3 regions of the Nocardiopsis sp. NPDC006198 genome follow, and region 3 is predicted to be linked to each of the others. Evidence: riboswitches for the same ligand, from Rfam matches in the RefSeq annotation. Region 3 holds a riboswitch; each other region holds the start of a gene.

Region 1 (10,009 bases), on a different contig from region 3:
CCGTTCCGGCCCCGGCCCCGAACGCCGACCGGGGGCGGGAGCCGCGAGGGGCGCGCTCCCGTCGCGTCCCCCGCCTGGAGGAGGGGCGCGTGCGCGCACCCGCGGGGACGCTCCGGCGGCCGGGGTGTGACAGGCGTCCCATCGCAGGCCTGAGGGGGATCCGGTCGGTATTGTGGGAAAGCAGGGCACAGCCTCCCAGGAGGTGCGATGCCGGGCCCTCCCCGGTCGCGCCCCGGCGGTCGGACCGCCGTGAGGACGCCGCCCTGCGAATCCGACCAGTCTTGGAGAAGAGAACCCGGTGCGTGACCCCGCAGATCTGTACGAACTCCATCCCGGCTTCGACGACATCGCCGGGCTGGCGATGCTGGTCTGTCTGGACGGCTTCGTGGACGCCGGACACACCGGACGCCAGGTCGCCGAGGCCCTTTTCGAGCGCTTCGAGGCCGAGGAGGTCGCGACGTTCGACGCCGACCGGCTCGTGGACTACCGGTCCCGCCGCCCGTCGATGACCTTCGTGGAGAACACCTGGACGGACTACGAGCCGCCCAAGCTCGCCCTGTACCGGATGCACGACGAGGAGAACGCCCCGTTCCTGGTCCTGTACGGCCCGGAGCCGGACCGGGAGTGGGAGGCCTTCGCCGCCGCCGTCGTCCAGCTGGTCGAGCGGTTCTCGGTGTCGCTGTCCATCAGCACGCACGGCGTGCCGATGGCGGTGCCGCACACCCGTCCGGTCACGGTCACGCCGCACTCCACCCGCCCCGAGCTGGTGGAGGGCCACACCCCGTGGATCGGCCGGATCGAGGTGCCCGCCAGCGCCGCGGCGATGCTGGAGTTCCGCCTGGGGGAGCGCGGCCACGACTTCGTCGGCTACGCCGTCCACGTGCCCAGCTACCTGGCCCAGTCCCAGTACCCGCGGGCGGCCATCGCCGCCGCCGGTTACGTGGCCGGGGCGACCGGGCTCGCGCTGCCCACCGGCGGGCTGGAGGAGGTGGCGGGGGCGACCGACGTCGACATCGCCGAGCAGGTGGCGGCCTCCGCGGAGGTCCAGCGTGTCGTGGCCAACCTGGAGCGGCAGTACGACGACATCATGTCCTCGCGGACCGATCCCGAGGAACGCCCCACACTCCCGCTGGCCGACGACGAGGCCGGCCTGCCCACCGCCGACGAACTCGGCGCGGAACTCGAACGCTACCTCGCCGAGCGCGAGGGCGACGGAAACGGATGACCGTGTTCTACCAGATTGTCTTCCGCTCGGTCCTGCGCCACATGGACGCCGAGAAGGTCCACAGGATGAGCTTCGCCGCACTGCGCGGCGTGACCGCGATCCCCGGTGTGGCCTCGGCCATGGGGAGGGTCCTCGGCCCGCGTGAGCCCGAGCTCGCCGTGCGCGCCCTGGGGCAGGAGTTCCCGGGGCCGCTGGGCATGGCGGCGGGTTTCGACAAGAACGCGGAGAGCCCGTCCGGCCTGGCGGCGCTCGGCTTCGGTTTCGTCGAGATCGGCACGGTCACCGCCCAGCCGCAGCCGGGCAACCCCGCCCCGCGCCTGTTCCGGCTGGTCGAGGACCGCGCGATCGTCAACAGGATGGGCTTCAACAACGAGGGCTCCGCCCTGGTCGCCGAGCGCCTGCACCACCAGAGGGGCGGACGCCGCCCCGTGCTGGGGGTGAACATCGGCAAGACCAAGGTGACGCCCGAGGCGGACGCGCCCGCGGACTACGCCCTCAGCGCCCGGCGCCTGGCCCGCTACGCCGACTACCTCGTGGTGAACGTCAGCTCGCCCAACACCCCCGGACTGCGCAACCTCCAGGGCGTGGAGCAGCTGCGGCCCCTGCTCGCCGCCGTTCGCGAGGCGCTCTCCGAGGCCGGGCACCCGACCCTGCCGCTCCTGGTCAAGATCGCCCCCGACCTGGCCGACGAGGACGTCGACGCGGTCGCGGACCTGGCCCTGGCCGAGGGGCTGGACGGCATCATCGCCACCAACACCACCATCTCCCGCGAGGGGCTGGCCGCCTCCGCCGAGGAGGTGGAGGCCGCCGGGGCGGGAGGGCTGTCCGGCGCCCCGCTCAGGGAGCGGTCGCTGGAGGTTCTCCGCCGCCTCCGCGCCCGCGTCGGCGACCGCGTCACCCTGGTCGCCGTGGGCGGCATCGAGACCCCCGAGGACGCGTGGGCCCGAATCCGCGCCGGGGCGACCCTCGTGCAGGGCTACACGGGTCTGATCTACGGCGGCCCCCTCTGGCCGCGCCGCATCCACCGCGGCCTGGCCAGGCTGGTCCGCGAGGCCGGATACCGCTCGATCGGCGAGGCGGTCGGCGCCGACGTCCACGGGGCCGGCCTCCCCCAGGAGTCCACCGCCGTCTGACGGCCGCCGCGTCCCGCGGGGCCGGGAACCCCTCCCCGGGGTCCCCGGCCCCGCGGTGCTTCCGGGCGGCCCCCGGCCCCGGTGCGCCCCGACCCGCGCGCTACCAGTACTCGGGGACGGTGACGCCCGCCGCCGGATAGGACTCGCCGGGCTCGGGGTCGCCGACGACCTGGCTGACGGTCGCGAACTCGTAGCCCTCCTCCCGCAGCCGCTCGATGAGCCGCGGTGCGGCGGCCAGGGTCGGCGCGAGCGTGTCGTGCATGAGCACCACCGAGCCCGGCTCGACGTCGTCCATGACGCCGTCCACGATCTCCTCCGGGGACAGGCCGGTCCAGTCCTCGCTGTCCAGGTTCCAGAGGACCTGGGCCATCCCCTGCCTGCCGATCTCCTCGATCACCGGTCCGGAGGTGTCGCCGAACGGCGGCCGGAACAGTTCCACGTCCTGCCCCGTCTGCCGCCGGACCATCGCGCTGACCGCCGCGACCTGCGCGGGGAGCTCCCGGTCGTCGAAGTACTCCGTCATGTGCTCGTGCAGGTCGTTGTGGCTGGCGATCTCGTGCCCCTCCGCGTAGGCGCGCCGGAGCACGCCGGGGCGGGTCAGCGCGGGGTCGCCGTTGAGGAAGAACGTCGCCGACACCTCCTCCTCGGCCAGCAGGTCCAGGAGGGCCGCGGTCCCCTCCGCGGGCCCGTCGTCGTAGGTGAGCGCGACGCACTCGGTCCCCGGGGCCCCGCAGTCCAGGTCCGGGTCGCCGGCGGCGACCACCCCCGGTGCGGTCGGGAGGGACTCCGGGACGGCTCCGGGCGGGTCCACCGCGAGCACGGGCTCCTCCGCCGTCGACGCCTCCCGGGCGCGCTCTCCCAGGTCCGACAGGAGGGGCGCGGCCTCCTCCGACGGCACCACCGCGACGATCCGGCCCGGTTCCGACGAGGGCGGGTGGCCGACCACCACCGGGGAGAGGTGGCCGTCGTCGAACTCCACGAGCAGGTCGCCGTCGGAGTTGAACCCCATGGAGTCGTAGGTGCGCATGACGGGGTGCAGCCCCTCCGGGTCCACGTCCGGGTTCCCGGCCAGCTCCTCGTGCACGATCCCGTCGAGCCTTCCCAGGGCGTCGTCGTCCGCCAGGAGCTCCGTCGAGTACGCGGTGTGCCCGGTCTCCGCGTCGTACCAGTACGTTCCGTATCCCTGGCGCCGGCCGTGCAGGTCCTCCTCGGTGCGGACCAGGCGCACGCCCAGGACGCCGCTCCCGGCGCCCACGACCTCCCAGTCGACCGCCAGGCGCACGGGGTCGCGGCTGGCCCCGCGGAAGTCCCGCACCTCGCGGTCCACCTGTTCGGCCAGCCGGGAGGCGAACCGGTCGGCCCCCTCGAACACCGGATAGGAGACGTCGATCTCCACGCCGTCCGGCCGGTGGGGGTGGTCGCCGAAGTCCGCGGCACCACCGGTCCACTCGGCGACCTCCTCGCCGGGTTCGTCCAGGAGCACGGTCATCAGCTCCGGGTCGTCGCCCTCCGCCGCGCCGCCCGTGCCGCAGGCGGTGAACAGCAGCAGCGCCGCCACCGCCGCGCCGGTCCGGTGCGCCGCGCGTCGTGCGGCCCCTCCTGGGCGCCGGGGCCCCGGCCTCCGGTCGAGGCCCCGCCGGGGAGCGGTCTGGCCAGGACGGACTCGGCTCGTCGACAACACCGGTCTCCCTCATCCCTGCGCGGGTGCTTACGCGGTTGATGGGAGCAACATAGGGGACGCCGTCCGCGCGCCTGTGGCGGTGACCACATGTGGTCACCGCCACAGGAGGGGGTGCGGGTCCGCACCCGTCCGGAGCGTCGCGGCCGGGGCCGCCGGGCCCCGCCGGCCCCGGGACCCCGCGGGCCTCAGGCCGCCTCGTCCCCCTCCGGTTCCCCGCCGTCCCCTTCCGTGTCGGCGGGGGGCTCGGGGGCCCCGTCGACGTAGGCCTCGCCCGGCTCGGTGGCGCCGAGCAGCTGGGAGACGGTGACCATGGTGTAGCCGCGCTCGTCCAGTTCCCGGACGATCGCGCGGGAGGCGTCGACCGTCGTGTCGTGGATGTCGTGCATGAGGATGATCGCCCCGGGGGAGGCGCCGTCGACGGCGCGGTCCGCGACCACCGACGACTTGCGGTCCTTCCAGTCGTTGGTGTCGATGCTCCACAGGATCTGGGCCAGGCCCATGTCGGCGGTCACCGAGGCGACCTCCGCGTCGGTGGACCCGTAGGGGGGCCTCATGAGGTCCATGGTGTACCCGGTCTCGCGGTACACCAGGGCCTGCACGGTTTCGAGGTCGGAACGGATCCCGCCCGCTCCGAGCCCGGCCAGGTCGGGGTGGGAGAGGGTGTGGTTGGCCAGTTCGTGGCCCTCCGCGTAGGCGCGCCTCACGGTGCGCGGATCCTCCATGACCGGGTAGCCGGTGACGAAGAACGTCGCGCGGGCGTCGTACTCGGCCAGGATGTCCAGCAGTTCGGGCGTGCGCCCGCCCGGGCCGTCGTCGTAGGTCAGGGCCACGCACTTGGACCCGGGGGCGGAGCAGTCGACGTCCTCGCCCGCGGGCGGCAGGACCCCGGGGACGGCCGTCTCACGGCTGCCCTCCTCCTCCCGGGGCGGGGCCGCGACGGCGAAGTCGCGGACGCCCCGGGTCGCCGAGCGCAGCGCGCGCTCGCCCAGGTCCGACAGCAGGGGGGCGGACTCCGAGGCGGCGACGACGGCGTGGGTCCTGCCCTCTTCCACGGGGGCGACCTGTCCCGCGTCGAACTCCACGACGAGGTCGCCGGCGGGGTTGAACCCCACGGAGTCGTACAGCGAGGCGATCGGGTGCACCGCGTCCGGAGCCGCGGTCCCCGGGAGGGCGTCCCGCACGAGGCCGTTCAGCTCCTCCAGTTCCCCCTGGCCGGCGATCAGGGCGGTGGAGGGGTGGGTCGAGCCGGTGAGGGCGTCGTACCAGTAGGTGGTGTATCCCTCACGGGTCCCCTCGGAGTCGGTCTCCTCACGGGTCACGCGGACCCCGACGATGTCGTCGTTGGCCGCCGTCAGGTTCCACGCGGACTCGAAGGAGACCGCTCCGGGGTTGGCCGCCTCGAAGGCGTCCACCTCGGCGGCCAGCGCGCGGTCCAGGAAGTCGCTCAGCGGGTCGGCGTCGGGGACGACCGGGTAGGAGACCTCCGCGGCCACCCCGCCCTCGCGGGCGAGCTCGGCCTCGGCCAGGTCCACCACGTCGTCGGGGTCGACCACCGTCAGCCCGTCGGGCTCGCCGGCGGCGGGCGGGCCCGCCTCCGGTCCGCCGTCCGCCGACCCCGGGTGCGTATCGCTCACGGGTTCGGAGGCGAGCACGCCGGGCGGGGTGACGGCCAGCCAGACCAGCCCCGCGACGACCGCCAGCGCGACCGCGATCGTGGACAGGGGGTGACCGGGGGCCATGGTCGGTTGGGACTGCTTGTTCACCAGGGGTTCTCCACGTACATCTTCAGACGAACGATCGCGGGGAGCACGGGGGAGGACTCGGCCCCGCGACGCTTCATGTCGGTTGTGACGCCGGCCGCGCAACAGGGGTTCGCGCTGATTCCGGCCGGGGGCACAGGGCAGCACGCCGGGTACAGGGGCGGAGGGGTGCTCCCTATACTTGCAGGCGTGGAAGGTACATGCTCCACCCCAGAACCCGGGCCGCGCCCGGAAGGGGAGGGGTGTGTCGCAAGAGGGAACCCGGTGCGACTCCGGGACTGCCCCGCAGCGGTATGAGGGAACGAACGTCGCCATAAGCACTGGTAATCCGGTCGGAAAGGTCGGAAACCGGGAAGCGGCGGCCAGTAGGAGGACGGTGCTCGCGCCGTCCGCGCCCCCGAGTCCGAAGACCTGCCTCCACCCGGCGGCGCACCCGTGCCGCCGGTGGTCCCGTGCCCCGAGGGAGGGCCGAGGAGCGGCGGCAGGCGCACACGCCCACGGCGTGGCCCCGGGCATGCCCGCGTCCTCGCTCACCCCCGTGGCCGGTACCCGGCTTTCGACGAGGGAGAGAAGCTCATGCCCCACACCCCCGAGGCCTCCCGGCCGTCCGTGCGCTCCACCGTGCACGGCTACCCCCGGATCGGCCCGAACCGGGAACTCAAGCGCGCCTGCGAGTCGTACTGGAGGGGCGAGACCGCCGCGGAGGAGCTGGACGGCATCGCCGCCGGCCTGCGCCTGGGCGTCTACGCCCAGCTGCGCGAGGCGGGCGTCGACGACATCCCGTCCAACACGTTCTCGTACTACGACCACGTCCTGGACACCGCGGTCCTGTTCGACCTGGTGCCCTCCCGGTTCGCCTCGCCGGCTGCCGCCGGCGACCGCGACGAGGAGCTGCGCCGCTACTTCGCCCTCGCCCGGGGCGAGCAGGGCGCCCCGCCGCTGGAGATGACCAAGTGGTTCGACACCAACTACCACTACCTGGTCCCCGAGCTGTCGCCGAGCACCCGCCCGCGCCTGGTCGGTGACAAGCCCCTCGCCGAGTTCCGGGAGGCGGCCGAGGCGGGTTTCCCGACCCGCCCGGTCCTGGTCGGCCCGCTCACCTTCCTCCTGCTGGCCAAGGCCGCGGACGACGCCCCCGAGGGCTGGCGCCCCGTCGAGCTGCTCGACCAGCTCCTGGACGCCTACGCCCAGCTCCTCGCCGGCCTCTCCGCCGCGGGGGCCGCCGAGGTGCAGCTGGACGAGCCGATCCTGGCCACCGACGAGGGACGCGCCGCCGTCGGGCTCCTGGAGCGGGTCTGCCGGCGCCTGGGCTCCCTCACCGAGCGCCCCTCCCTCCTGGTCTCGACCTACTTCGGCTCCATCGGGGCTCCCGCACTGCGGGTCCTGAAGGACTCACCGGTGGAGGCCGTCGGCCTGGACCTGGTCACCGACGGCGAGGGCGTCGACGACCTCGTCAAGGTCTCGGGCCTCGGCAGCACCCGCCTGGTCGCCGGGGTGGTGGAGGGCCGCAACGTCTGGCGGACCGACGTCCCGGCCGCCGTGGCCACGCTCGGCACCCTGCTCGCCCTCACGGACGAGCTGACGGTGAGCACGTCCTGCTCGCTCCTGCACGTGCCGATCGACCTCGACGCGGAGACCTCCCTCGCCCCCGAGCTGCGCGAGGCCCTGGCCTTCGCCAAGCAGAAGGCGTACGAGACGGCCCTCCTCGGCCGCGTCCTCTCGGAGGGGACCGAGGCCGAGTACGCGGCGGGCGGGGCCGGCGGCGGTCCTGCCTTCACGGACGCCCGCGTGCGCGCCCGCCTGGACGCCCTGGGCCCGGACGCCTACGAGCGCCCCCAGGACAGGGGTGCCCCCACGGACACGCCGCTGACCACGACCACCATCGGGTCGTTCCCCCAGACCGCGGAACTGCGCCGCGCCCGCGCCGCGCACCGCCGGGGCGCCCTGGCGGAGGACGCCTACAAGCAGATCCTCCGGGAGGAGATCGACCGGGTCGTCGCGCTCCAGGAGGAGATCGGACTGGACGTGCTCGTGCACGGAGAGCCCGAGCGCAACGACATGGTCCAGTACTTCGCCGAGCAGCTGGAGGGCTACGCCACCACCGAGAACGGCTGGGTGCAGTCCTACGGTTCGCGGTGCGTCCGCCCGCCGATCCTGTTCGGCGACGTCTCGCGCCCCGAGCCGATGACCGTCGAGTGGATCACCTACGCCCAGTCGCGCACCGACAAGCCGGTCAAGGGCATGCTGACCGGCCCGGTGACCATGCTCGCCTGGTCGTTCGTGCGCACCGACCAGCCGCTGGGCGACACCGCCCGCCAGGTGGGCCTGGCGCTGAGGGACGAGGTCGCCGACCTGGAGCGTGCGGGCATCCGCCACATCCAGGTGGACGAGGCGGCCCTGCGCGAGCTCCTGCCGCTGCGCGAGGAGCGGCGCGCCGCCTACCTGGACTGGGCGGTGAACTCCTTCCGCCTGGCCACGTCCGGTGTGTCGCCGTCCACGACGATCCACACGCACATGTGCTACTCGGAGTTCGGCCTCATCGTCGGCGGCATCGAGGCGCTGGACGCCGACGTGACCAGCGTCGAGGCCGCCCGCTCCCGGATGGAGCTGGTGGAGGACCTGGGCCGCCGCGGCTACAAGCGGGGGATCGGGCCCGGCGTGTACGACATCCACTCACCGCGGGTGCCGTCCGTGGAGGAGATCGAGGGCTCGCTGCGGCTGGCCGTCGCGCACATCGACGCCGGGAGCCTGTGGGTCAATCCCGACTGCGGTCTCAAGACGCGCGGCTACGCCGAGGCGGAGCAGGCCCTGCGCAACATGGTGGAGGCCGCCCGCCGGGTGCGCGCCGACCTGCCCGGCGCCCGCTAGCGGGGTGTTCCGTGCCCGGCCCGGGCGCCTCCGGGGCGAGGCGGCCGGCGGTCTCCGCGAGCGCGCGGGCGCCCGGGCCGGGGCATCGGCTCCGCCGGTGCGTCTGGAGTGCGGTCTCCGCGAGTGAGCGGGCGCCCAGGGCCTCGGGCCGGGCACGGGGCGAAGCGGACGGGGAGGGGCCGCGGCCCCTCCCCGTCCCTGCGGTGGACCGGTCAGGTACCGACCACGGCCAGCGCGTCGGCGCCGGCGTTGACCATGATCTCCTCGAGGTTGTCGGGGAGGACCAGGTCCTCCGCGGAGTCCTCGCCCGTGAAGGACGGGTGCAGCTGGTACGTGATCTGGATGTTCAGGTTCGCGGTCCTGACCAGCAGCACGGCCTCAGGGATGAGGTCGCCCACGAAGTCGTACTTCGTGACGATGAAGTGGGCCTCGTCGCCGAGCTCCACCTCCTTGCTCTCCTCCACGTCACCGGCGTCGTACAGGGTGCTGTACTCGCTCTCGCCGGTGATCTGGGCGACCGTGTCCTGGAACTGGCTCGTGGCGGCCTCGACGGAGTCGGCGGCGGAGTAGGGGGTCTGGTACACGATCTCGAAGGAGGCGTAGCCGCCGGGGGGGTTGCCCTCCGGCAGGGTGGCGTCCAGGGTGTCGCAGTACGAGTTCTCGTCGCGGACGGACTTGTTGCCGCCGTCGGTGACGAGGAAGTCGGCCACGACCTGCTCGGTGAAGGCGTCGCAGGGCTCGGTGGGGACCGAGTAGGGGGGCTCGCCGGCGGGGGCCGCGTCGGGGTCGGGCTCCGGGGCCGGCTCGTCGCCGCCGGTCGCCTCCTCCGCGCTCGCGGAGGGCTCGCCCTCGGGCGGGGCCGCGACGGTCGTCCCTTCGTTGCCGTTGGTGACCAGCATGACCAGGACCGCGACCACGAGGACGACGATGACCACGCCGCCGCCGATGACGACCCACAGCCTGGCCCTGCCGCCGCCCTGGGGCGGCTGGGGCTGGGGATGGGGGTAGCCGGGGCCGCCGCCGTAGGGGGGCTGGCCGCCCGCGTACATCTGCTGCTCCGGGCCGGGGAAGCCCTGGCCGGGACCCGTGGGGGCGCCGTAGGCGGGCTGGCCGCCCGTGCCCGGGTCGCCGTAGGGGGCGCCGTAGGGGGGCTGGCCCCCGCTGTTGTCCCCGCCACCGTAGGGGTTCTGCGGTGGTTGGTTGTAAGGTCCGTTTTCGCTCATGGCTCCCCTCGCCCGTGATGTGCTGGCCGTGTTGTCTGGGACGCGTGTGCGTGCCGGTGGGTTCTCACGACTTCCGGGACCGCGCGGCCGTGCCGGAGCGCGGTCGGAGCGGTACAGGG
Region 2 (10,009 bases), on a different contig from region 3:
AGCTGGTTGACGTCGGCGCGGGCGTTGATCATCGCCTTGTCGTCGACGTTGACGCGCTCGGCGTCGCGCTCGATCTCACCGAGGCCGCTGGTGGCGCCGGCGTTGTTCTCGGAGACTGCGGTCATGCTGGGGTTCTTCCGTTCTCCGGCCGGGCCGGAAAGTCGTTGTCGGGAGCGGGACGCGGCGTCGCCGCGGGCACGGTCCGGCGGGGCGGCCGGACCGGCCCGGGGCCGCCGGCGGGCGGCCCCGGGCCTCACGCCCTACTGGCAGGCCTCGCACTCGGGGTCGTCGATGGAGCAGGCCTGGCCGTCGACGATCTCGAACTCGTCCTCGATCTCGGTGTTCACGGCGGCGGGCGCCGCGACCGGCTCGGGGACGGGGACGGGGGCGGGCGCCGGGGCGCTCGGGGTCGCGGCGACCGAGTTGAGGCGGCCGTCGGTGCCCTTGAGCGTGCTCTTCTCCACGTGCGTGGCGCTCTGCGAACGCAGGTAGTAGGTGGTCTTGAGACCGGAGCGCCACGCGCGGCGGTACAGGGTGTCGAGCTTCCTGCCGCTCGGGGCCGCCATGTACAGGTTCAGGGACTGGGCCTGGTCGATCCACTTCTGGCGGCGCGATCCCGCGTCCACCAGCCACTCGGGGTCGACCTCGAACGCGGTCGCGTACAGCGCCTTGAGGTCGTCCGGGACGCGGTCGATGGCGCCGAGGCTGCCGTCGTGCATCTTCAGCGCCGAGACCATGTCGTCGTCCCACAGGCCGCGCGCCTTGAGGTCCCGGACCAGGTACGGGTTGACGACGGTGAAGTCGCCGGACATGTTCGACTTGACGTACAGGTTCCGGTAGAGCGGCTCGATCGACTGGCCGACACCGGTGATGTTGGCGATGGTCGCGGTGGGCGCGATCGCCATCACGTTGGAGTTGCGCATCCCGGTGGACCTCACGCGCTCGCGCAGCGAGTCCCAGTCGAGGGTCTCGCCCCGGTCCATGTCCAGGTCGCCGCCGCGGGAGTCGGCGAGGAGGCGCAGCGAGTCGATCGGCAGGACGCCCCGGCTCCACAGCGAGCCCTCGAAGGACTCGTAGGCGCCGCGCTCGGAGGCCAGCTCCATGGACGCCTCGATGGCGTAGTAGCTGATCAGCTCCATGCTCTCGTCGGCGAACGTCACCGCGCCCTCGGAGGCGAACGGGGTGCGCAGCTTGAACAGGGCGTCCTGGAAGCCCATCAGGCCGAGGCCCACGGGGCGGTGGCGCATGTTCGCGCGGCGCGCCTCGGGGATCGTGTAGAAGTTCACGTCGATGACGTTGTCGAGCATGCGCACGGCGGTGCGGACGGTGCGGCGCAGGCGCTCGGCGTCCAGGCCGTCGGGGCCCACGTGCTGGGCCAGGTTGACCGAGCCCAGGTTGCAGACGGCGACCTCGTCGGCGCTGGTGTTCAGCGTGATCTCGGTGCACAGGTTGGAGGAGTGCACGACGCCGACGTGCTGCTGCGGCGAGCGCAGGTTGGACGGGTCCTTGAAGGTGATCCAGGGGTGCCCGGTCTCGAACAGCATGGTCAGCATGCGACGCCAGAGGTCGACCGCGGGGATCTTCTTGGCGACCTTGATCCGGCCCTCCTCGGCGGCGGCCTCGTACTTCTCGTAGGCCTCGGCGAAGTCGGTGCCGTACTTGTCGTGCAGGTCGGGGACCTCGTCCGGCGAGAACAGGGTCCAGCTGCCGCCCTGCTCCACACGCTGCATGAACAGGTCCGGAACCCAGTTCGCGGTGTTCATGTCGTGGGTGCGGCGGCGGTCGTCGCCGGTGTTCTTGCGGAGGTCGAGGAACTCCTCGATGTCGATGTGCCAGGTCTCCAGGTAGGCGCACACGGCGCCCTTGCGCTTGCCGCCCTGGTTGACCGCGACGGCGGTGTCGTTGGCGATCTTCAGGAACGGGACGACGCCCTGGCTCTTGCCGTTGGTGCCGCGGATGTGCGAGCCGAGGCCGCGCACCGGGGTCCAGTCGTTGCCGAGCCCGCCCGAGTACTTGGACAGCATCGCGTTGTTGCTGATGCCGTGGAAGATGGCCTGGAGGTCGTCGCCGACGGTGGTGAGGAAGCAGGAGGACAGCTGCGCGCGCACCGTGCCGGCGTTGAACAGGGTGGGCGTGGAGGCCATGAAGTCGAACGAGGACAGCAGCTCGTAGAACTCGATGGCGCGGGCCTCGCGGTCGTCCTCGTTGAGGGCCAGCCCCATGGCGACGCGCATGAAGAACGCCTGCGGCAGCTCGTAGCGGACCTCGTCGCTGTGCAGGAAGTAGCGGTCGTAGAGGGTCTGGATGCCGAGGAAGGTGAACTGCTCGTCGCGCTCGGGGCGCAGGGCGGCGCCCAGTCGCTCCAGGTCGAACCCGGCGAGCGCCGGGTCGAGCTGGCCCAGGTCGATGCCGCGGCTGACGTAGGCGGCCAGGTAGGCGGCGTAGCGCTCGCCCATCTCGGACTGCCCGGCGGCGTCGGGGGCGCCGCTGATGAAGGTGAGGGCCTCGCGGCGCAGCTTGTCCAGCAGCAGGCGGGCGGCCACGAACGAGTAGTCCGGGTCGACCTCCACGAAGCTGCGGGCGGCCATGACCAGGGCGAGCTCGACCTCGGAGTCGGGGATGCCGGGGTAGAAGCCGCGGCGGGCCTCGGTGAGGACCTTCTCCGCCGAAACACCGGTGAGCCTCGCACAGGCCTCGGTCACGACGTGCTCGATCCGGTCGACGGCGGCGGGGGGCGCGCCCTCGTTGGTCGGCTCGGGCCGAACGGATACGGGCACGGCCTCGACGTCAAGGGTCATACAGCGGCTCCAACCTCGGTAGAAGAGTCCCGGCGGGGAGGGGACACGATGGGCAAGGTGCGCGGCACGCACCGGGGGACCGACGCACCGGGTGCGTGCGGTCGTCCGACCGGTGGGTCGCGGCGGCTCACCCTCGAAGCCCCGTCGTCGGCGCACGTTCACGTGCGCACCGGTGGCAGGTCTTCGGGCTCGTGGGCGGCCTACGCACCGTCGCTTCCCGGGGCCTTCGGGGGTCCCCAGTGCCTGTGACGGCTTCGTTCCCACTTACCGCTGCGGGGCAGCCCCGGCTTCGCACCGGGTTCCCTCTTGCCTCACCCCGAGGGGTGAACCACCAGCGGGACAGATACTACATCTAGGGGGCCCTGCGTTGGAACACCGCAAGATGATGGCGTGTCATCGATTTCTCGGATTCTTCGACGATCGTCGAACACACGCGTGGGCCGTGGTATGAGAGGGCCTCGGGCACCCGGTTCGGGGGGATGTCGCGCCTCGTCGGGGCAGCTGGGAGGCGACCGGACACAGCCTAGATCGTCGCCGGGGCTCCCCGGGACCGGGAGCGCCCCCCGAGGGGCGGCCGAACGCCCGGAACGCCGCTTCCGAGGCGGTTCGGGCGGCGCCCGGCGAACCGGTGCCGCTGACCACACGGCCGTGTCCGCGGCGGCCGACCCCGGACCGGAGCGGCCGGGCGGAGATCCGTGCCTCCACCGCCCCGGGCGTGTCGGCGGCGCGCCCGCACGTCGGAAAGCTCACTCCTCCGGGTCCGGGCCGGAGCGCCCCGGCCCGGACGGCCGGGGTCACTCCTCGTCGAGTCTGCGGTCCAGCCGGTCCTCGGACAGCCCCAGGTCGGTGCGGATGCGGAACCGGATGCGCAGGAGCTCCACCAGGAGGTCGCGGACGTAGGGCGAGGAGGCCCGGTCGAGGAACCGGTGCGCGCCGACCGTCGCCCACCGCTCGGCGCCCTCCAGGTCGTCGTGCGCGTACAGTGCCTCCGCGACGTGGATGAACGTCTGGAGTCCGGGCGGATCCTCGCCCTCCAGGCGTTTGAGGTGGGCGTAGGCCTGGTCGACCTCGTCCAGTTGCAGGAGTGCCCCGGCGCTGAGCGCGCGGGCGTCGATCACCGTGGCCCCGCCGTCGTCGATCGCCCTCTGGTAGGCCGAGCAGGCGCGCTCGAACTCCTGGGCGATCTCCCACTGCTCCCCCGCGCGCACGAACAGCTCCGCGCGCGAGACCTCGCTCCCCGCGTCGACCCGGTTGGCCAGGTCCAGGAGTTGGGCGGCGACCCGTCCGTGCTCACCGGACCGGACAGCGTGGAATTCCCAACGGTCGAGTTCTGCCGTCGTCACGTGGGTCAACCGCATCGCCCCCATCCCCTACTCGCACTCCCGCGCGCCCTGTCAGGACCTGGCCCGCTCCAGGGCCTGCCAGAACCCCTGGCGCAGTCCGTCACGGACCTCGTCACGCAACAGGTGGTCGATCGGCAGCGAGGAGCCCTGGAGCAGGCGCGCCTCCAGGTCGGAGGGCATCCTGGGCCTGCGGGCGAGTACGGCCTCAACCCACAGGGCGGGCGCCTCGCGAGCGATCGACTCCGCGAAGTCGTTCCCTTCCTTGTGCGCGACATGCACCGCTTCGTCAACGGTATGCGCGGCGGGACGTGTCTGCTGTGGATATCCAGGACTGGGACGGGATTCCTGGTAGCCGCCGGCGCTGAACCGGCTGGCGGGTTCGGGACCAGTAGGTGGCGGCCCCCCGTAGGGGGAGGCTGCCCCACCGCGGTGAGCGGTGTCAGTTTCCGTACTGGTCCCATAGGTAGGGTTTGCGTCGGCCGCTCCCCCGAACCCGGAGCCGTCCCCACCCCCGTAGCGCGGGTCCTGGCGCGGGTCCTGCCGTGGGTCCTGGGGTGGGGCGCTTCTCGGAGGTGGCGCGTGGCCGGGTTGGCCGTCCGACGCGAAGGAGCGCTGCGGCCCCGTCCCCGCGGCGAAGGACTGCTGGGGTCCCGTGCCGTTGAAGGAGGGCTGCGCTCCGGTCATCGGCCCCGATCCGGAGGCCGGCCTCCCGGGCATGCCGTAGCCGCTCGGGTCCGCGCCGCGCATCGACGGGTGCCCGTCGGTGACGGGATAGCCCTGCTGCCCGTTGTGGGCGGGGTGGCCCCCGGTCACCGAATGGCCGGGGTAGGAGCCGCCGCCCGTGCCGGGCGGGGTCTGCCCGCCGGACGGGAATCCGTTGGCGTCGATGCCGCCCGGCTGCTGGCCGCCGTCGCCCCCCGGTCCGACGAGGTGGTCCCCGCCGCGCTGCTGCGCGAGGGACCTCCGCATGGCGCGCAGCTGGTCCATGGCGCTGCCCTGGGGGACGGGCTGGCCCCCGGTCCCCGCGAACATCGCCTCCAGGCCGCCGCTGGAGGATCCCACCGGGTCGACCCGGGCGCCGCCGGGCTGGGCCGCGACGGGCTGCCGCGGCGTCTCGGGCGCGGAACGGGCCCGGCCGTTGGCGAACGGCGTCGTGGTCTTGGCCGCGGTCTCCTGGGAGGAGCCGCTGCTGGAGAGGAGGTTGACGTGCGGGCGCAGGTGGCCCGCCCCGATCTCGATGAGGTCGTCGCACTCCCGGCGCAGGGCCCGGGAGATGGTCCAGTTGCCCTCGACGGACACGTGCACGACGGTGACGCGCACGCCCATGTCCTGGACGTCGGCGACGACGGAAGCCATGTCCTCGTCACCGCTGACCAGGACTGCGTCGCACAGGACGCCGGTGCGTGCCAGCGTGGTGATGTCGCGCTGGACATAGCTCTCCACGCCCTCGCGGCGGCCGGGCCGTATCCTCGCGGCACGGAACTTGACGCCGGGGATGTCGGCGATGCCGTCCTGCTCCTGGGAGCGCCGCTCGTCGGCGACGGCCTCGTACCAGTAGCAACGCAGCAGCGGAAGACCGGTGCGGTCCCGTGCGACCTCGTTGAGGAACTGGACGAGTCCGGAGTAGTCCCAGGAGACGGAGTCCCGGTTGCGGGTTCCGTGCACGGCCATCGCGCCGTCCGCGAGAAGGTATCCCGCGTCAACGAACAACGCGCAGCGGTCCACGTGACACCGCCCCCTTCCCTTTTGACTCTGGGGCCATATCCATGACCGGGGCACAGCCTAGCCAAGTCTGTCTGGTTTTGCGTGCCCTCTTTGAATACGGAAAGTTATGGACCCACTACACACAGGCGAGATCCCGTTGAGGGGCGGGCTTTTCCGGCCGCCCGGGCCTGCCGGGAAACCCGTCGCGAATACCGGACTTCAGGTACGCATCGGGGCGGTCAGCGCCACGACGCCGACCAGCACCGCGTCCTGTTCGGAGAGGATTCGGATATCCGTTTCCCTGCCGAGTACTGGGTCGAATCGTACGACGTCGGTACCGAAGGTGAAGGGGTCCCCCACGGCTCCGCGCGCGGAACTCGCGAAGGCGTTGTCCTCCTCCCCGTACCCGCCGCTCGGGGCGACCGCGCGGCCGTCCACCGTCACCCGGTCCCCCCGCAGGTCGGCGTCGCCCTCCCAGGCCACCACGTCCACGTGGGAGGGCACCGCGGCGGGGAGCAGACCCGACACCGGGAACGACATCCCCGTGCGGCTCCGGAAGACCGCCCCGGTGTCGTCGAGCACCATCGCCTGGTTGTAGGAGCCGATGCCCGGGTCCTCCAGGACCACCACCAGGCTCCACCCGGCGTAGACGCCCCGGCCCTCCCGGGCCGGCACGTCGCCCACCCACCACTCGCCGCCGCCCTGGGCCCTCACCAGGTCGGTGACCTCGGCGAACGCCTGGTAGGCGGGGTATCCGGGCAGGTCCGCGACCTTCGTGTCGGTGGCGGCCACGGTCCGGTAGGACGTCATGCCCGGCCCCCTGACCCGGGCCGCGGGGGCGTCGGGGGCGCCCGCGGCCGAGAAGTACAGCCCCGCCCAGCGGACCGCGCCGCCCTCGGGGAGTTCCCAGGTCGCGGCGCTCGCCGAGGTGGTGGCGTCCGGATCGCCCTCGAGGGGAGCCATCACCCAGTTGTCGTTGTCGCGGTGCTCCCCCTCCCTCAGGCGGGCGTCGGCACAGGGGCCGTCCGGCGCCTCCGGCCCGGCCCCGGAGGACGGGTCCGGACCCGGTTCCGGTTCCGGGACGGGCCCGGGGCCGCCGTCCGGGTCCTCCGGGTCCGCGACCTCCGGGTCCGCGTCCTCCGGATTCGGGTCCCGCTCCGGGGCCGTGGGCGACACGCCGTCCGGCAGGGCGCCGGCTCCGTCAGGGGCGCCGCCGTCCTCTCCCTCCGCATCGTCCTCGGAGGTCTCCTCCTCCCCCCGGGACCCCTCTTCCCCCGGGGACGCCTCCGTGCCGGGCTCCGCGGGCAGCGGCCCCCGCGGTGCGCGGGCCAGGTCCGCGTCGGCCTCCGGAGCGGTGCGCCCGTCGGCGCCCGGGGTCCCCCCTGTCCCGGGGCCGGCGCCGGGGACGCCGGGGTTCCCGGGCCGCCAGGGCCACGGCCACGGCCAGTGCCCCCCGTGGTCCCGCTCCGGCTCGACACAGGTCATCAGCGCGTTGCCGACGCTCTCGGTCCGCACCCGCCCGGCCGTCGCGTAGCGCGCGGCCACCCCCTCGGAGGAGACCCCGCGCTCCCCGGTCGCACTGGCGGCCACGCCTCCGGAGGACACCGTCACGGACGCGGGCACGCCGACGTCGGCCCCGGCGTCCACGCGCACGTCCAGGAACTGGGTGCTGTTCTGCCCGGACGCCATCCGCGGTTGCGCGCAGCGGCCGCCGCCGCTGCCCGACGAGCAGCTCCAGTCGCCGTTCCCGGTCGCCATGGGGACGGAGCTGCCGGCGCCGCCGGAGGAGACCATCTCGACCCCCGGCGGCAGCGTGATCACCGCGATGACGTCCTCGACCGTGGACGCGCCGATGTTGCGGACGTCCAGGACCACGATCCCCTCGCTGCCCGGGAGGAGCGCGCCGACGGGGTCGATGCCCGCCGCGAACAGCGGTTCGGGGGCGTCCTCGGCCACCTCCTCCTCGGGGACGTCCGCCGGGGGCACGGCCGGCTCCGCCGGGGACTCCGGGACCTCCGGGGGCGCGGGCCGGTCCGGGGCCGCCGTCCCCCCCGGCGCGGCGGGGGGCGGGGCGTCCGCGGGCGGGGCGGCGGGGGGCGGGCCCGGAGGCGTGTCGGGGGCGGCCGGGTCCCCCGGCGCGGGCGCGGGAACGGGTTCCTCCTGCGGGGCCGCCACCGGGGGCGGGTCCTCGGGACCCATCGGAACCTCCCCGCCGGTCAGGGCGAGCGCGACCGCGACCGCCATGCCCGCGGCGGCGGCGCCGCCGGCCGCCGCCTGCTGCTGGCGGCGCGACATCCGGCCCCACCAGGCTCCCGTGGCCGCGCCGCCCGGGGTGAGGGCGAGGTAGCCCGCCGCCCCGGAGCCGACCACCAGCGGGAGGACGACCCCGCGCAGGCCGACGTTGACGTCCATCAGCTCCGCGTACACTTCACGGCAGTCCGCGCAGCCGTCCATGTGCGTGTCGACCTTGGCGGTGTCCCGTTTGGACAGGCCGCCCCGGACGTAACCGCCGAGGAGCCCCAGGGTCGGGCGGCACGCCTCCGCGGCCGCGCCGCCGGCCAGGTGCATCTGGAGGTAGGCCTGCCGGAGCCCCTCCCGGGCCCGGTAGGCGAGGGCGGCGACCCCGTTCGGGTTCATGCCGAGCAGGGGCGCGGCCTCGGCCGGCTTGGTGCCCTCGATCTCGGTGTGCCAGAGGACGGCCTGCCACCGCTCCGGCAGGGAGAGGAAGGCACGGGCGATCAGTGATCTCTCCAGCCCCTCCAGCGCCGGATCCACGAACGGCTGGCCCGGGACGAGGCTCTCCATGTCGTCCGTGACGACCTGGCGCTTCTCCCCCCGCCCCCGGTCGTACGCGGCGTTGCGCACCGCGGTGAGCAGGTAGGGGCGGAAGGAGTCCTCGGGGCCCTTGCCCCTCCGGATGACGCTGAGCACCCGGGTGAACGCCTCGGCGACGGCGTCCTCCGCCTCGGCCTCCCCGCGCAACAGCTGCCTGGCCAGTCCGCGCGCCGACGCCGCGTGCCGCTCGTACAGAGTCGCGTAGGCGGCGGTGTCGCCGCCACGCACCCGCCTGATGATCTCAGCGTCACCGACGAGTGTCTCTGTGTGATTTCTGTCGGCGTCGGACACCGAACGTCCTCTCATCTGATCCCGCCACAAGCCAGGAAGAACGCTGGTTCGGCGTCGGAAGAACACGTACTCGAAAAAAATATCCCGCATCCGCGTCATGGCCGCCACCGATCCCGGTAATCAGGGTGAGGGCGAGCGGCGGGGACCCGGTGCGGGGGCACGGGCCCCCGCCGCTCACCCGGGCGGACCGAGGATCAGGAGCCACACACCATGGGTGATGCCGAAACGGGAACCGGGACGTGGGACCGCGGTGTCGGCACCCGGCGCCTGCGCGCCCCGTGGGGGCGCCGGAGCCGGGAGGCGGGCTGGGAGCCGCCGGACGACTGGTGGACCCCCGCCGTCGACGCCGTCTGCGAGGCCTTCGCCACCGGGACGGACCTGGCCGGACCGTGCGCCCGGCTGGGCGAGGCCCGCGCACGCTCCGGGGTGGGGATCGGCCAGAGCCTGGACGACCTCGCGGCGTTCACGGCGCTGGCGGGGTGGCGGAGCCCGCCGATCGAACTGGTGCGCGCCATGGCCGAGGGGTGGGCCGACGCGGGACGGGGGCGGGAGACCTGTCAGGACCCGCTGACCGGTCTGGCCACCCAGGAGTACCTGCGGACCAGGCTCGGCGAGCTGTACCGGGGAGCGGACGGCGGCCCGTCCCCCGCCTCGGGCCACCGGCTGGCGGTCGTGTCGCTGGACCCCGGGATCGACCCGTGGCGACGCGCCGCCCGGCTGATCGTCCTCGGTTACGAGCTGTCCCGGTTCTTCACCCGGGGCGAGTCCGTGTGCCTGATCGGCCGGGGCCGGATCGGGGTCGTCGCGGCCGAGGCCGACGACCTGGACCCGCGGTTGGACGAGCTGCGCCGGGGCATCGGCTGGGAGCACGGCGCCGGCGTGTGGTCGGTGGCACTGCCGCCCACGCACCGGGAGGCACTGGCGCTGGTCGAGGGTCTGGGGAGGCCCGGATGACCGGGTGACGCCGTCCGGCGCCGTGAGGCCCCCGAGCGGAGGGCCCGGCGCCGGACGGTGGCCGGACGGGGCGCGGATTCGCCG
Region 3 (10,009 bases):
CGCCGGATCGACCTCGGCCACGGGCAGCCGCCGCTCCCCGTCCATGGAGGCGCGCTCCACGTACACGGCGTGCTCCAGCCGCCCCGCGGACTCCAGCGCCCGGCGCACGGCGGGGAAGGTCCGGCCCAGCTTCATGACCACCGCGGCGTCGGTGTCGGCCAGCCGGCGGGCCAGCTCCGGCTCGGGGAGGGTTCCGGGCAGCACGGTGAGCACGTCGGTCTGCCGGGCCAGCGGGGCCGCCGCCACCGCCGTGGCCGCGGCGAACGCCGGGACCCCGGGCACGATCTCCGTCTCGTACCGCTCGGCCAGCCGGTCGTGCATGTACATGTACGAGCCGTAGAACAGCGGGTCGCCCTCGGAGAGGAGCACGACGTCGCGGCCGGCGTCCAGGTGCGCGGCCAGCCGGGCGGCGGACTCCTCGTAGAAGTCGGCCAGCACCCCCGTGTACCCGCCCGGGTGGTCGGTCGCGCCGGTGGTGACCGGGTAGGTGAGCTGTTCCTCGACCGCCGACCCGGGGATCAGCGACGCGGCGATGCGGCGGGCGTTGGACGCCTTGCCGACCCCGGCGTGGTAGGCGACGACGTCGGCCGCGGCGATGAGCCGTGCGGCCTTGAGGGTGATCAGCTCGGGGTCGCCGGGGCCGACGCCCACCCCGTGGAAACGTCCGGTCACTCCTCCTCCTTGGCGAGTGCGTTGAGAGCGGAACAGGTCATCGCGGAGCCTCCGCGGCGGCCGCGGGCGGTCACGTAGGGGATGTCGGCGCCGAACCGGTCGCCGAACTCCGTCAGCGCCTGCTTGGACTCGGCGGCCCCCACGAAACCGACGGGGCAGCCGACGATCGCGGCCGGGCGCGGCGCCCCGTCGGCCAGCATCTCCAACAGGTGGAAGAGGGCGGTGGGCGCGTTGCCGACGGCGACCACGGCGCCCTCCAGGAACGGTTCCCACAGGGAGACCGCGGCGGCGCTGCGCGTGGTCCCCCACTCGGCGGCGAGGCCGGGGACGCGTCCGTCGCCCAGGAAGCAGAGCACCTCGTTGTCACACGGAAGGCGGCTCGCGGTCACACCGCTGGCCACCATGCGCGCGTCGCACAGGATCGGCGCCCCGGCACGCAGGGCGGAGCGCGCCGCGGACACCAGGCCGGGGTGGACCACCAGGTCCCCGGCGAGGTCGACCTGGCCGGTGCCGTGGATCATCCGCACGGCGAGCCGCTCCGCGTCGGCGGGCAGGTGCCCGAGCTCGGCCTCCTTCCTGATGACGGCGAAGGAGTCCGTGTAGATCGCGGGCCCGTCGTCGATGTAGTCGTAGTGCCGGCCCGGCCGGCGTGGGACGGTCACCGCGCCTCCCCGGGGCTGGAAACGGACTCTCCCGGCACCAGGACGCCGCGCCAGGGTGTGACGACGAGTTCGCCGGACCCGGCGGCGAGCGCCTCCTCGGCGAGGGCCTCGGCGGCCGGACGGTCCAGGCCCTCGTCGGGCACACGCACATGCCGTGCGCCCCCGGGCAGCGGGCCGTACGGCAGCGGTGGGGCGGGAGGCGGGAGCCGCCGGTCCGGTTCCACCGGCCCGGCCAGCGGCGCCGGGAGCTCGGCGACGTGCCACGGCGCGGTGGGCCCCTCCCCGCGGCGGTCCAGGAACGCGTCCGCCAGGCGCAGGAGCGCGGCGGGCGCCTCGTCGACCGGCACCAGCGGGCCCCAGCGCTCGCCGATCCTCAGCTGGGCGACGCCCTCGTCCAGGGCGACGAGCCCCAGGTCGCACGGGTGGCCGATCAGGTCGCCGCGCCCGTCGTCCAGGACGAACAGGAAACGGCCGGGCAGGTCGGCGCGGCGCGGGACGGAGCACAGCATCGTGTCCAGGTCCGAGGCGACGGGGCGCAGGTCGGCCCGGCCTCCGCCCGGTCCGGTCCCGGCGGGGCCCGCCGTGCCCGTGCCCGGGGAGACCATCACGTTGCGGACGAGTTCGTGGCTGACGGAGGGCAGCAGGCCGGTCTCCGCCAGGGCCCGGACCACCTCGGGCCCCAACCGCCCCGCGTTTCCCGGCAGCGCGCGCAGTTGCAGGTTCGCGCGGCCGGTGACGTGGACACGGCCGGAGCCGTACCGGTCGGCCACCGCGGCGAGGGCGCGCAGCGAGGAGGCGCCGACACGGCCGCCGATGAGCCGGAGCCTGACCAGCAGGCCGTCCTCGGCGGGCCAGGGTCTCAGCACGCCGGGGCAGCGGTCGCGGCGCGTACGGCGCGTGGAGGGGGGAGAACCGGTCGGGGACATGCGCGTCCTTCGGGTCAGGGGCTCGTTCGCGGAGCCCGCGGATGACTCGGCGGACCGTGGCCGCCGGTGCCAGCAGGTCTTCGGACTCGGATTCGACCGGTGCGGAGCGCCTTCCCGGAGCCGTGCTCCAGTGGCTGTCCCGGGGAGTGCTCCCCGGACGTGCCCGCCCGTCATCCTCACCGCTGCGCGTCAGTCCCGGATTCCCACCGGGTTCCCTGACCCCACCAAGTGGAGTTCGACTGGCCCGACGAGGGTACCCCGACCCCCTCCTGCCTGCTCCGGGGGACGTCGCCTTGCCGTGCCGGCCTCCGGCGGCGGCCCCGGGCGGTCCGGCCGGGGCGGACCGGGCGACCGGCCCCGTCCCCGGGCCCGCAGACCGGATGACCGGACGACATGAAGGGGCCCCGCCCTCCGAGGAGGGCGGGGCCCCGACCGCGCGGACGCGGGGACGGGCCGCGGGACGGCCGCACGGGTCCTCGCAGGTCAGTCCTCGGCGCGCACGTCGACGACCTCGCCGGCCGCGTCGAGGATCACCTCGTACTCCTGGCCGCCGGCGTCGAGCACCTCGGCGTCCCAGCCGTCCCAGCCGTCCTCGTCCTGGCGCTCGACCTCGACGGTGCGGGCGCCCTCGCCGACCGCCTCGGCGGCGTTCGCGGACACCGTGTCGCGGTCGGCCTCGGTCTGCCCGCCGGTGTTCTGCCACGGGGCCGGGCCGTCGTCGGTGTCCCGGAAGGCCAGCCCGTTGATGGTGTACACGTCGGCGTCGTCGCGGTCGTCGTCGGCCTCGTAGCGCACGCCCAGCGTCACCTCGGTGCCCTCCAGGCCGCGCAGCTCGTCCAGGAGCGGCTGGACGGTGCCGTTGCCGTCGAAGTCCTCCAGCTCGGGGTCGGTCAGCAGCCACTCCTCGGGTCCGAAGTCGACCTCGACACCGGACACCGTCCAGTCGTCGGTGTCGTCGCCGTCGTCGTCGTCACCGTCGGCGCGCAGCTCGCCCACGAGCTGCTCCAGGCCGTCCACCGACTGGGACGAGGGGGGGTTCTGCCCCGACGCGTCCGCCCCGCTCGCCGAGGGGGCCGAACCGGAGGTCACGCCGGTGAGCTCGATCGAGTCGACCTGCTGCTCGGGGTCGTCCACCACGAGGTAGCCGATCGTGCCGACGGCCAGCAGCCCGGCCGCGGCGGCGGAGGAGAGGAGGATGACGGTGTTGCGCTGCATCGGCGTTTCCTTTGCTCGAAGGTTTCTACTGCCCCAAGCATGCGGCGGCAAGATGATGGAGTCCTGAAAGCCACCTGAAGAACGTCTTCATGTGGCTCTCAGGAACGGTTCAGCGGTTCCTGCCAAGGTAGGGGGACCACGGGCGGAGAGGACACGGCGTTGGCGATTCTGGTGGTGGAGGACGAGGAGGGCATCGTCTCCTTCGTGCGGCGGGGCCTGGAGACGGCCGGGTACCAGGTGCTCTCGGCCGCGGACGGGATCGACGGGCTGACGATGGCCCTGTCCCCCGACGTCGACCTGGTCGTCCTGGACCTGGGACTGCCCGGCATCCCGGGGGAGGAGGTGCTGCGCCGCCTGCGGCAGCGCCGCCCCTCGGTCCCCGTGATCGTGCTCACCGCCAAGGACGCGGTCAGCGACCGGGTGGCCAACCTCGACGCCGGGGCCGACGACTACATGGTCAAGCCCTTCAGCGTGAGCGAGCTCCTGGCCCGGGTCCGGGCGCGCCTGCGCACGGGCGGACAGGAGCGCGGCGACGTGCTGGCGGCCGGCGGCGTCGTACTCGACCTCGGGGCCCGCACCGCCTCCGTCGACGGCCGGACCGTCAACCTGTCGACCCGCGAGTTCGGCGTCCTGGAGGTCCTCATCCGCAACCCCTCACAGGTGTTCTCCCAGCCCCAGCTGCTCGACCGCGTCTGGGGCTACGACTTCGACGGCGCCTCCAACGTGGTCGAGGTCTACGTCAGCCAGCTGCGCCGCAAGCTCGGCGCCGACCGCATCCAGACCGTCCGCGGCGCGGGCTACCGCCTCGCCGGGGGTACCCGGTGAGCCTCACCGGCCGCGTCGTCCTGCGGTCGCTGCTCGTCATGGCCCTCGTCATCGGCGGCGTCGCCCTGCTCACCTACGAACTCGTGCGCGTCTCGGGCCTGACCGACATCGACCGCCTGCTCCGGGAGGAGTCGGCGCTGGTCGGCGACGCCCTCGCCGACCAGGTCCCCGCCGCCGCGGGGCTCGACGGGGTGGTCTCGGGGCCCGAGGCGGAGCGCGCCGCACGTCAGGCGCTCGCCGTGCGCCCCAGCGGAGCCCGCCACGTGACGCTGGTGACCGCCAACGGGGCGCGCCTGCAGAGCACGGGAGGCCCCACCCGCGTCGCCGGGCTGATGCGCGGCGGCGACGCCCCCGCACCCGAGCCGGGGACGATCCGCACCCTCGACACCGACGCCGGCCCGGTCCGGGTGCTCGACACCGAGGTCGCCGACGGGGCCGGGGTCCCCCTCGCCGTCGTCACCGTCGTCGCCCCCCTCGACTCCACCCGCGACACGGCGGCCACGGTCCTGCTGCTCTCCGCCCTCGCCGGCGGGGTCGGCGTCGTCGGCGGCGGCATCGCGCTGTGGCTGGTGGTGCGGCGCACCCTGTCGCCCGTGCGGGAGGTCTCCGAGGCGGCCAAGGCCATCTCCCCCTCCGACCTGGACACCCGCGTACCCGTGCCCGCCACCCGCGACGAGATCGCCGAACTGGCCACCGAGATCAACCAGATGCTCGTGCGCATCGAGCAGGCCGACACCAACCGGCGCCGCTACCTGGCCGCGATCTCGCACGAGGTGCGCACCCCCCTCGCCGTCGCGGAGGGGCACCTGGAACTGCTGGGCACGGCCGACGCGGCCGTCGTGCGCGCCGAACTCGACCGCCTGCGCCGGGTCCTGGAGGACCTCATGGCGGTCGCCCGGGGAGGCGACGAGATCGACGTCCGGGTGGAGGCGGTGTTCCTGCCCGACCTGTTCCACGCCGTGCGCGCCCGGCTGGACTCCCTGCCCTACGCCGGCGCGGTCACCCTGGAGGAGCCGCCGCCGGACGTCCTGCTCGGCGACCAGTCACGCCTGGAGCAGTGCCTGGCCAACCTGGTCGCGAACGCCGTCGACCACAACCCGGAGGGCACCCGCGCCACCGTGGCCGCCCGCGGCGAGGGCGACTCCCTCGTCCTCACGGTGTCCGACGACGGCCCGGGCATCGACCCCGCGCTGCTGCCCCACGTGTTCGAGCCCTTCGTGACCTCGCGGGACGAGGGCGCCGGCCGCATCTCCGGCCTCGGGCTGGCGGTCGTCAGCTCCCTGGTCCAGGCCCAGGGCGGCCGGGTGGGGATCGACAGCGGGCCCTCCGGCACCGGCGTCGCGATCACCCTGCCCAGGGCCACGGCCTGACCGGCGGCCGACACGCCGCGGCGGCCCGGGGAGCGCAGTGCGTGCGGGAAGCGCCGGGGCGCGCGGGGACGGGCCTGTGCGAAGGCATGCCGGACCGGGGCGGCGGGAGGGAAGGGAAAAGCCCCAGGCGCATGTCAGCAGAGGCGGCACTGGGGCGTTCCCCAGGACAGTAGCATCGGGCGATGTCCTCCGTCGAAGCAGACACCGACGCGGTCCTGAGCCTGGTCCCCGCCCCGCGCCTCGCGCCCTACCTGGCGCTGGCCGGGGGAGACCGGGGCCGCGCCCTCGCCCTGTACGAGTGGGGCGCGCGCGTGTCCGCGGCGGCCTTCGAGGACATCGCCCACCTGGAGGTCCTGCTCAGAGGGGGCATGGACAGGGTCCTGCGGGCCCACTTCCGGGAGGCCGAGCGGGGCATCCCCTGGTTCCTGCTCCCCGTTCCCGGCGGCGAGTACGTCGCCGAGGCGTCCGGCCGCGTCCGTGAGCGCCTCCGCCAGGAGGGGCGGGAGACGCGCGACCAGGTCGTCGCCGCGATGAGCTTCGGGTTCTGGTCCGGGATGCTCGGGCCCGGGTACGAGGAGCTGTGGCGGGCCTGCCTGCACCGGGCCTTCCCCGGGTCGTCCGGGATGCGCGCGGAGGTGGCCGCCACTGCGGAGGGGGTCCGCCGGTTCCGCAACCGGATCGCCCACCACGACTCGGTGCTCGGCGTCGACTTCCCGTTCGAGGTCCGCCAGGTCGCGGAGCTGGCAGCGTTCGTCGACCCGGCCGCGGGGCGCTGGCTCCGAAGCCGCAGCCGGACCATGGACGTCTACGCGCAGCGCCCCGCCACGCCCGACGACACGCTGGTGGTCTCGGCCCCCGGCGCGCTGTTCCTCTACGAACGCTGCCGGGCCCACGTCACACGGGCGGGACAGGCCTTCGCCGGGGTCGACCGCATGGCCTTCCGAGTGGACGACATGATCGCCTCGGACCTCCCGCGGGTCCTCCTGCGCCGGGACAACGTGGAGTGGACCGAGCGCGGCGCGATCCGGCTGCGCCGCACCCGCGACCCCTGGGACCGCAGGATCGCCGAGGTCGTCGAGGACTCGCTCGTGACCGGGCGGGACGGGGGCCGGCGCCAGGTCTTCCTGCTGACCGGGCCGGACGAGCCCGGCCACCGCCGCCTGGCCGGGCCCCTCCCCGTGAACGGGGACGTGTCCGGGACCGCGGCGGCCGGGAAGGACGGTTCCGGCGGGGGCGGGGAGGGGTTCGCCGGGCGGCCCGTGCCGGAGTACGCCTACACCCGCCTCCACGCCCTGGAGACCGGCGCCGCCGGCTGACCCGGAAGGGCCCGGACACGCGGCCCCTCCGGTCCGCACCGGGGCGTCGGACGCGGAAGCCCGGCGCCCCCTAGGATGTGGACCATTGGTCCGCTTGAAGCGGCGGGCCCGTCTCGCAGGGGGAGTGAAAGTGAGCCCACGCAGGGAGCGCGCCGACGCGCAGCGCAACAGGGAGGCGGTGCTCGCCGCCGCGGACCGGCTCTTCGCCGCGAGCACGAGCCCCGGCGGCGTGTCGATGGACGACGTCGCGACGGCCGCGGGCGTCGGCAAGGGCACGCTCTTCCGCAGGTTCGGCGACCGCGACGGCCTGATCCAGGCGCTCATGGAGAAACGGATCGCCCCCCTGCGCGAGGCCGTCGCCGAAGGGCCCGCGCCCCTCGGCCCCGACACGCCCGCGCGCGAACGCGTTCCGGCGCTCATGGCCGCGCTGCTGCGGTTCAAACTCGACAACCGCCACCTGGCGCTGGCGCTGGAGACGGGCGGCGGGAACAGCCCCTACCGGGCGGGGCACTACACGTGGTGGCACACCCTCCTGCGGGACGCCGTGCGCGGGATCCCGGGCGCGCCCGACGCCGACTTCACCGCCCACGCGCTCTTGGCCGCCGTCCGCGCCGACCTGGTGGAGCACCTGGCCGGCGGGGAGGGGGCCCCGCCGGAGCGGCTGGAGGAGCGGCTGGAGGCGTACGTCGCCAAGGTGCTCGCCTGAGGCCCTTCCCCGGCGGCGGCCCCCGGCGGTCGGTGCCGGGGGCCGCGGGGGAGGGGCGCGGTGGGAGGGGACGCTCCTGTGGATGTCAGCCGAGGTCGGCGGACTCCCGCTCCGGGGCGGCCCCCTGCCCGCGCGCGGCACGGCGGCGCCGCACCCCGGCGATCACCGGGACCACGGCCGCCAGCAGCACCAGCGCGTACAGGGTGATCGAGATACCGCTGCCGACCAGGATCGACGGGTCGCCCGAGGAGGCGGCCAGCGCGCGGCGGAACTCGGTCTCCGCGATCGGGCCGAGCACGACGCCGATGAGCGCGGGGGCCACCGGGACGCCGAACGTCCGCATGGCCAGGCCGAGCAGCGTCACCCCCAGCAGCATCACCAGGTGCACCACCGACGTGTTGATCGCGTACACCGCCAGCACCGAGAACAGTGTGATGCCCGCGTACAGGTACGGCTTGGGCAGCTTCAGCAGCTTCGCCCACAGCGGCGCGAACGGCAGGTTGATGACCAGCAGCAGGACGCTGCCGATCAGCAGGCTCGCCAGGAGGGTCCACACCAGGTCGGCGTTGCGCTCGAACAGCACCGGCCCCGGCTGGAGGCCGTACTGCTGGAAGGCGGCCAGCATGATCGCGGCCGTCGCCGAGGTCGGCAGCCCGAGCCCCAGCAGCGGCACCATCGTGCCCGCCGCGCTGGAGTTGTTCGCGGCCTCCGGCCCGGCCACGCCCTCGATCGCTCCCCGGCCGAACTCGTTCGGCACGCCCCTGCGCTTCGCCCGGCGCGCCGCGAGCCTGCGCTCCAGGCCCAGGGACAGGAAGGTCGGGATCTCCGCGCCGCTGCCCGGGATCGGGCCGAACGTGCTGCCCAGGGCGGTGCCGCGCAGCCACGGCTTCCACGACCGGGCCCAGTCCCGGCGGCTCAGCCACGCGCGGCCGGTGCGGATCGCGGACAGGTCCGCCCCGGAACTGCCGCGCGCCGCCACGTACAGCACCTCGCCCAGGGCGAGCAGGCCCACGGTGACGACGACGATGTCGATCCCGTCCAGCATCGCCGACGACCCGAAGTCGAAGCGCGCGGCGCCGCTCTGGCCGTCGATGCCGACCATGCCGATGGCCAGGCCGATGAGCAGCGAGGCCAGCCCGCGCAGCACCGAGCCCGACACGACCGCGGCGACCGCGACGAACGAGAACACGGTCAGCGCGAAGTACTCGCCCGGACCGAAGTTCAGCGCCAGGGACACCATGACCGGGGCGAACAGGGCCACCACCAGCGTGCCGATGACGCTGGCCACGAACGAGCCGATGACCGCGGTGCCCAGGGCCTGCGCCGCCCGGCCCTTGAGCGCCATCTTGTGGCCCTCGTAGGTCGTGGCGATCGACGACGCCTGGCCGGGGGTGTTCAGCAGGATCGACGTGGTCGCCCCGCCGAACATGCCGCCGTAGTACACGCCCGCGAACAGGATCAAAGCGCTCGTCGGGTCGAGCCGGAACGTCACGGGCAGCAGCAGCGCCACCGCCATCGCCGAACCCAGGCCCGGCAGCACGCCCACGGCGGTGCCGAGCAGCACGCCGAGGAAGGCCCACATGAGGTTCATCGGCGTCAGCGCCGAGACCAACCCGTCGAGGAGGAGGGGAAGAGCGTCCATCAGAGCACCAACTCCAGGAAACCGCCGGGCAGGCTCAGCCCGAGCCCGAGCGAGAAGCCGACCTGCACGGCCGCGGACATCGACAGCGCCACCACGGCGTCACGCACGTGGGCGCGGGCGCCGAACGCGTAGGCCACCACCCAGAACAGCAGCGCCCCCGACAGCAGCCAGCCCACGTACTCCAGCACGGCGATGTGCACCACCAGCCCGGCCAGGATGAGCAGCACGGGGCGGCCCTCGAACCACGCGAGGCCGTTCCCGCCGGAGCCGGCGCCCGACCGGAGGTGGCGCAGGTTGACCGCGCTCAGGCACGCGGCGACCAGCAGCAGGAGGCCGCCGACCGCCCCGGGGAAGGCCGCCGGTCCGGGCCGGGTCACGTTGGGCGGCGCCTCGACGGTGAACGCGCCCCACAGACAGACGGCGCCCAGGGCCGCGACCAGGGCGGGGACGACCCACATGGTCGGTCCGCTCCACGGCGCGGTCTCCGGGTCCGGGGCCTCCGCGGCCTCCGGGTTCCCCGGCGCCGCAGCGGCCCCGTCCGCCCCGGTGGCGCCGGTTCCGGCGGACTCCCCGGTCACGGTCGCCGTCCCCGGTCCGGGGTCCCCGGCGGTCCCGGGGACCGACTGCTCGCTGTCGGCCGTCACAGCCCCAACTCCTCTACGGTCTCCTGCGTCA

What was found. Region 3 has a riboswitch for cobalamin ahead of ABZ234_RS08780 (nitrite reductase). Riboswitches for the same ligand answer to the same signal wherever they lie in the genome.
Region 1: another riboswitch for cobalamin. It lies ahead of metE (5-methyltetrahydropteroyltriglutamate--homocysteine S-methyltransferase); the one in region 3 lies ahead of ABZ234_RS08780 (nitrite reductase).
Region 2: another riboswitch for cobalamin. It lies ahead of ABZ234_RS02780 (ribonucleoside-diphosphate reductase subunit alpha); the one in region 3 lies ahead of ABZ234_RS08780 (nitrite reductase).

The regions. Positions count from the first base shown of each region.
Region 1 is NZ_JBEXSY010000010.1:26,446-36,454, forward strand. Features, by position in the region: gene ABZ234_RS09580 (PAC2 family protein) at 299-1,225, shown strand; gene ABZ234_RS09585 (quinone-dependent dihydroorotate dehydrogenase) at 1,222-2,358, shown strand; gene ABZ234_RS09590 (polysaccharide deacetylase family protein) at 2,459-3,916, opposite strand; gene ABZ234_RS09595 (polysaccharide deacetylase family protein) at 4,225-5,778, opposite strand; cobalamin riboswitch at 6,051-6,212, shown strand; gene metE (5-methyltetrahydropteroyltriglutamate--homocysteine S-methyltransferase) at 6,376-8,667, shown strand; gene ABZ234_RS09605 (DUF3558 domain-containing protein) at 8,880-9,890, opposite strand.
Region 2 is NZ_JBEXSY010000002.1:227,391-237,399, forward strand. Features, by position in the region: gene ABZ234_RS02775 (ribonucleotide-diphosphate reductase subunit beta) at 1-125, opposite strand, end outside; gene ABZ234_RS02780 (ribonucleoside-diphosphate reductase subunit alpha) at 261-2,798, opposite strand; cobalamin riboswitch at 2,955-3,146, opposite strand; gene ABZ234_RS02785 (hypothetical protein) at 3,593-4,165, opposite strand; gene ABZ234_RS02790 (NYN domain-containing protein) at 4,193-5,866, opposite strand; gene ABZ234_RS02795 (sigma-70 family RNA polymerase sigma factor) at 6,065-8,971, opposite strand; gene ABZ234_RS02800 (hypothetical protein) at 9,182-9,925, shown strand.
Region 3 is NZ_JBEXSY010000009.1:18,498-28,506, forward strand. Features, by position in the region: gene ABZ234_RS08770 (precorrin-2 C(20)-methyltransferase) at 1-672, opposite strand, end outside; gene ABZ234_RS08775 (precorrin-8X methylmutase) at 669-1,334, opposite strand; gene ABZ234_RS08780 (nitrite reductase) at 1,331-2,260, opposite strand; cobalamin riboswitch at 2,314-2,519, opposite strand; gene ABZ234_RS08785 (hypothetical protein) at 2,744-3,475, opposite strand; gene ABZ234_RS08790 (response regulator transcription factor) at 3,635-4,300, shown strand; gene ABZ234_RS08795 (HAMP domain-containing sensor histidine kinase) at 4,297-5,670, shown strand; gene ABZ234_RS08800 (hypothetical protein) at 5,853-6,986, shown strand; gene ABZ234_RS08805 (TetR/AcrR family transcriptional regulator) at 7,117-7,692, shown strand; gene ABZ234_RS08810 (tripartite tricarboxylate transporter permease) at 7,778-9,334, opposite strand; gene ABZ234_RS08815 (tripartite tricarboxylate transporter TctB family protein) at 9,334-9,978, opposite strand; gene ABZ234_RS08820 (tripartite tricarboxylate transporter substrate-binding protein) at 9,975-10,009, opposite strand, start outside.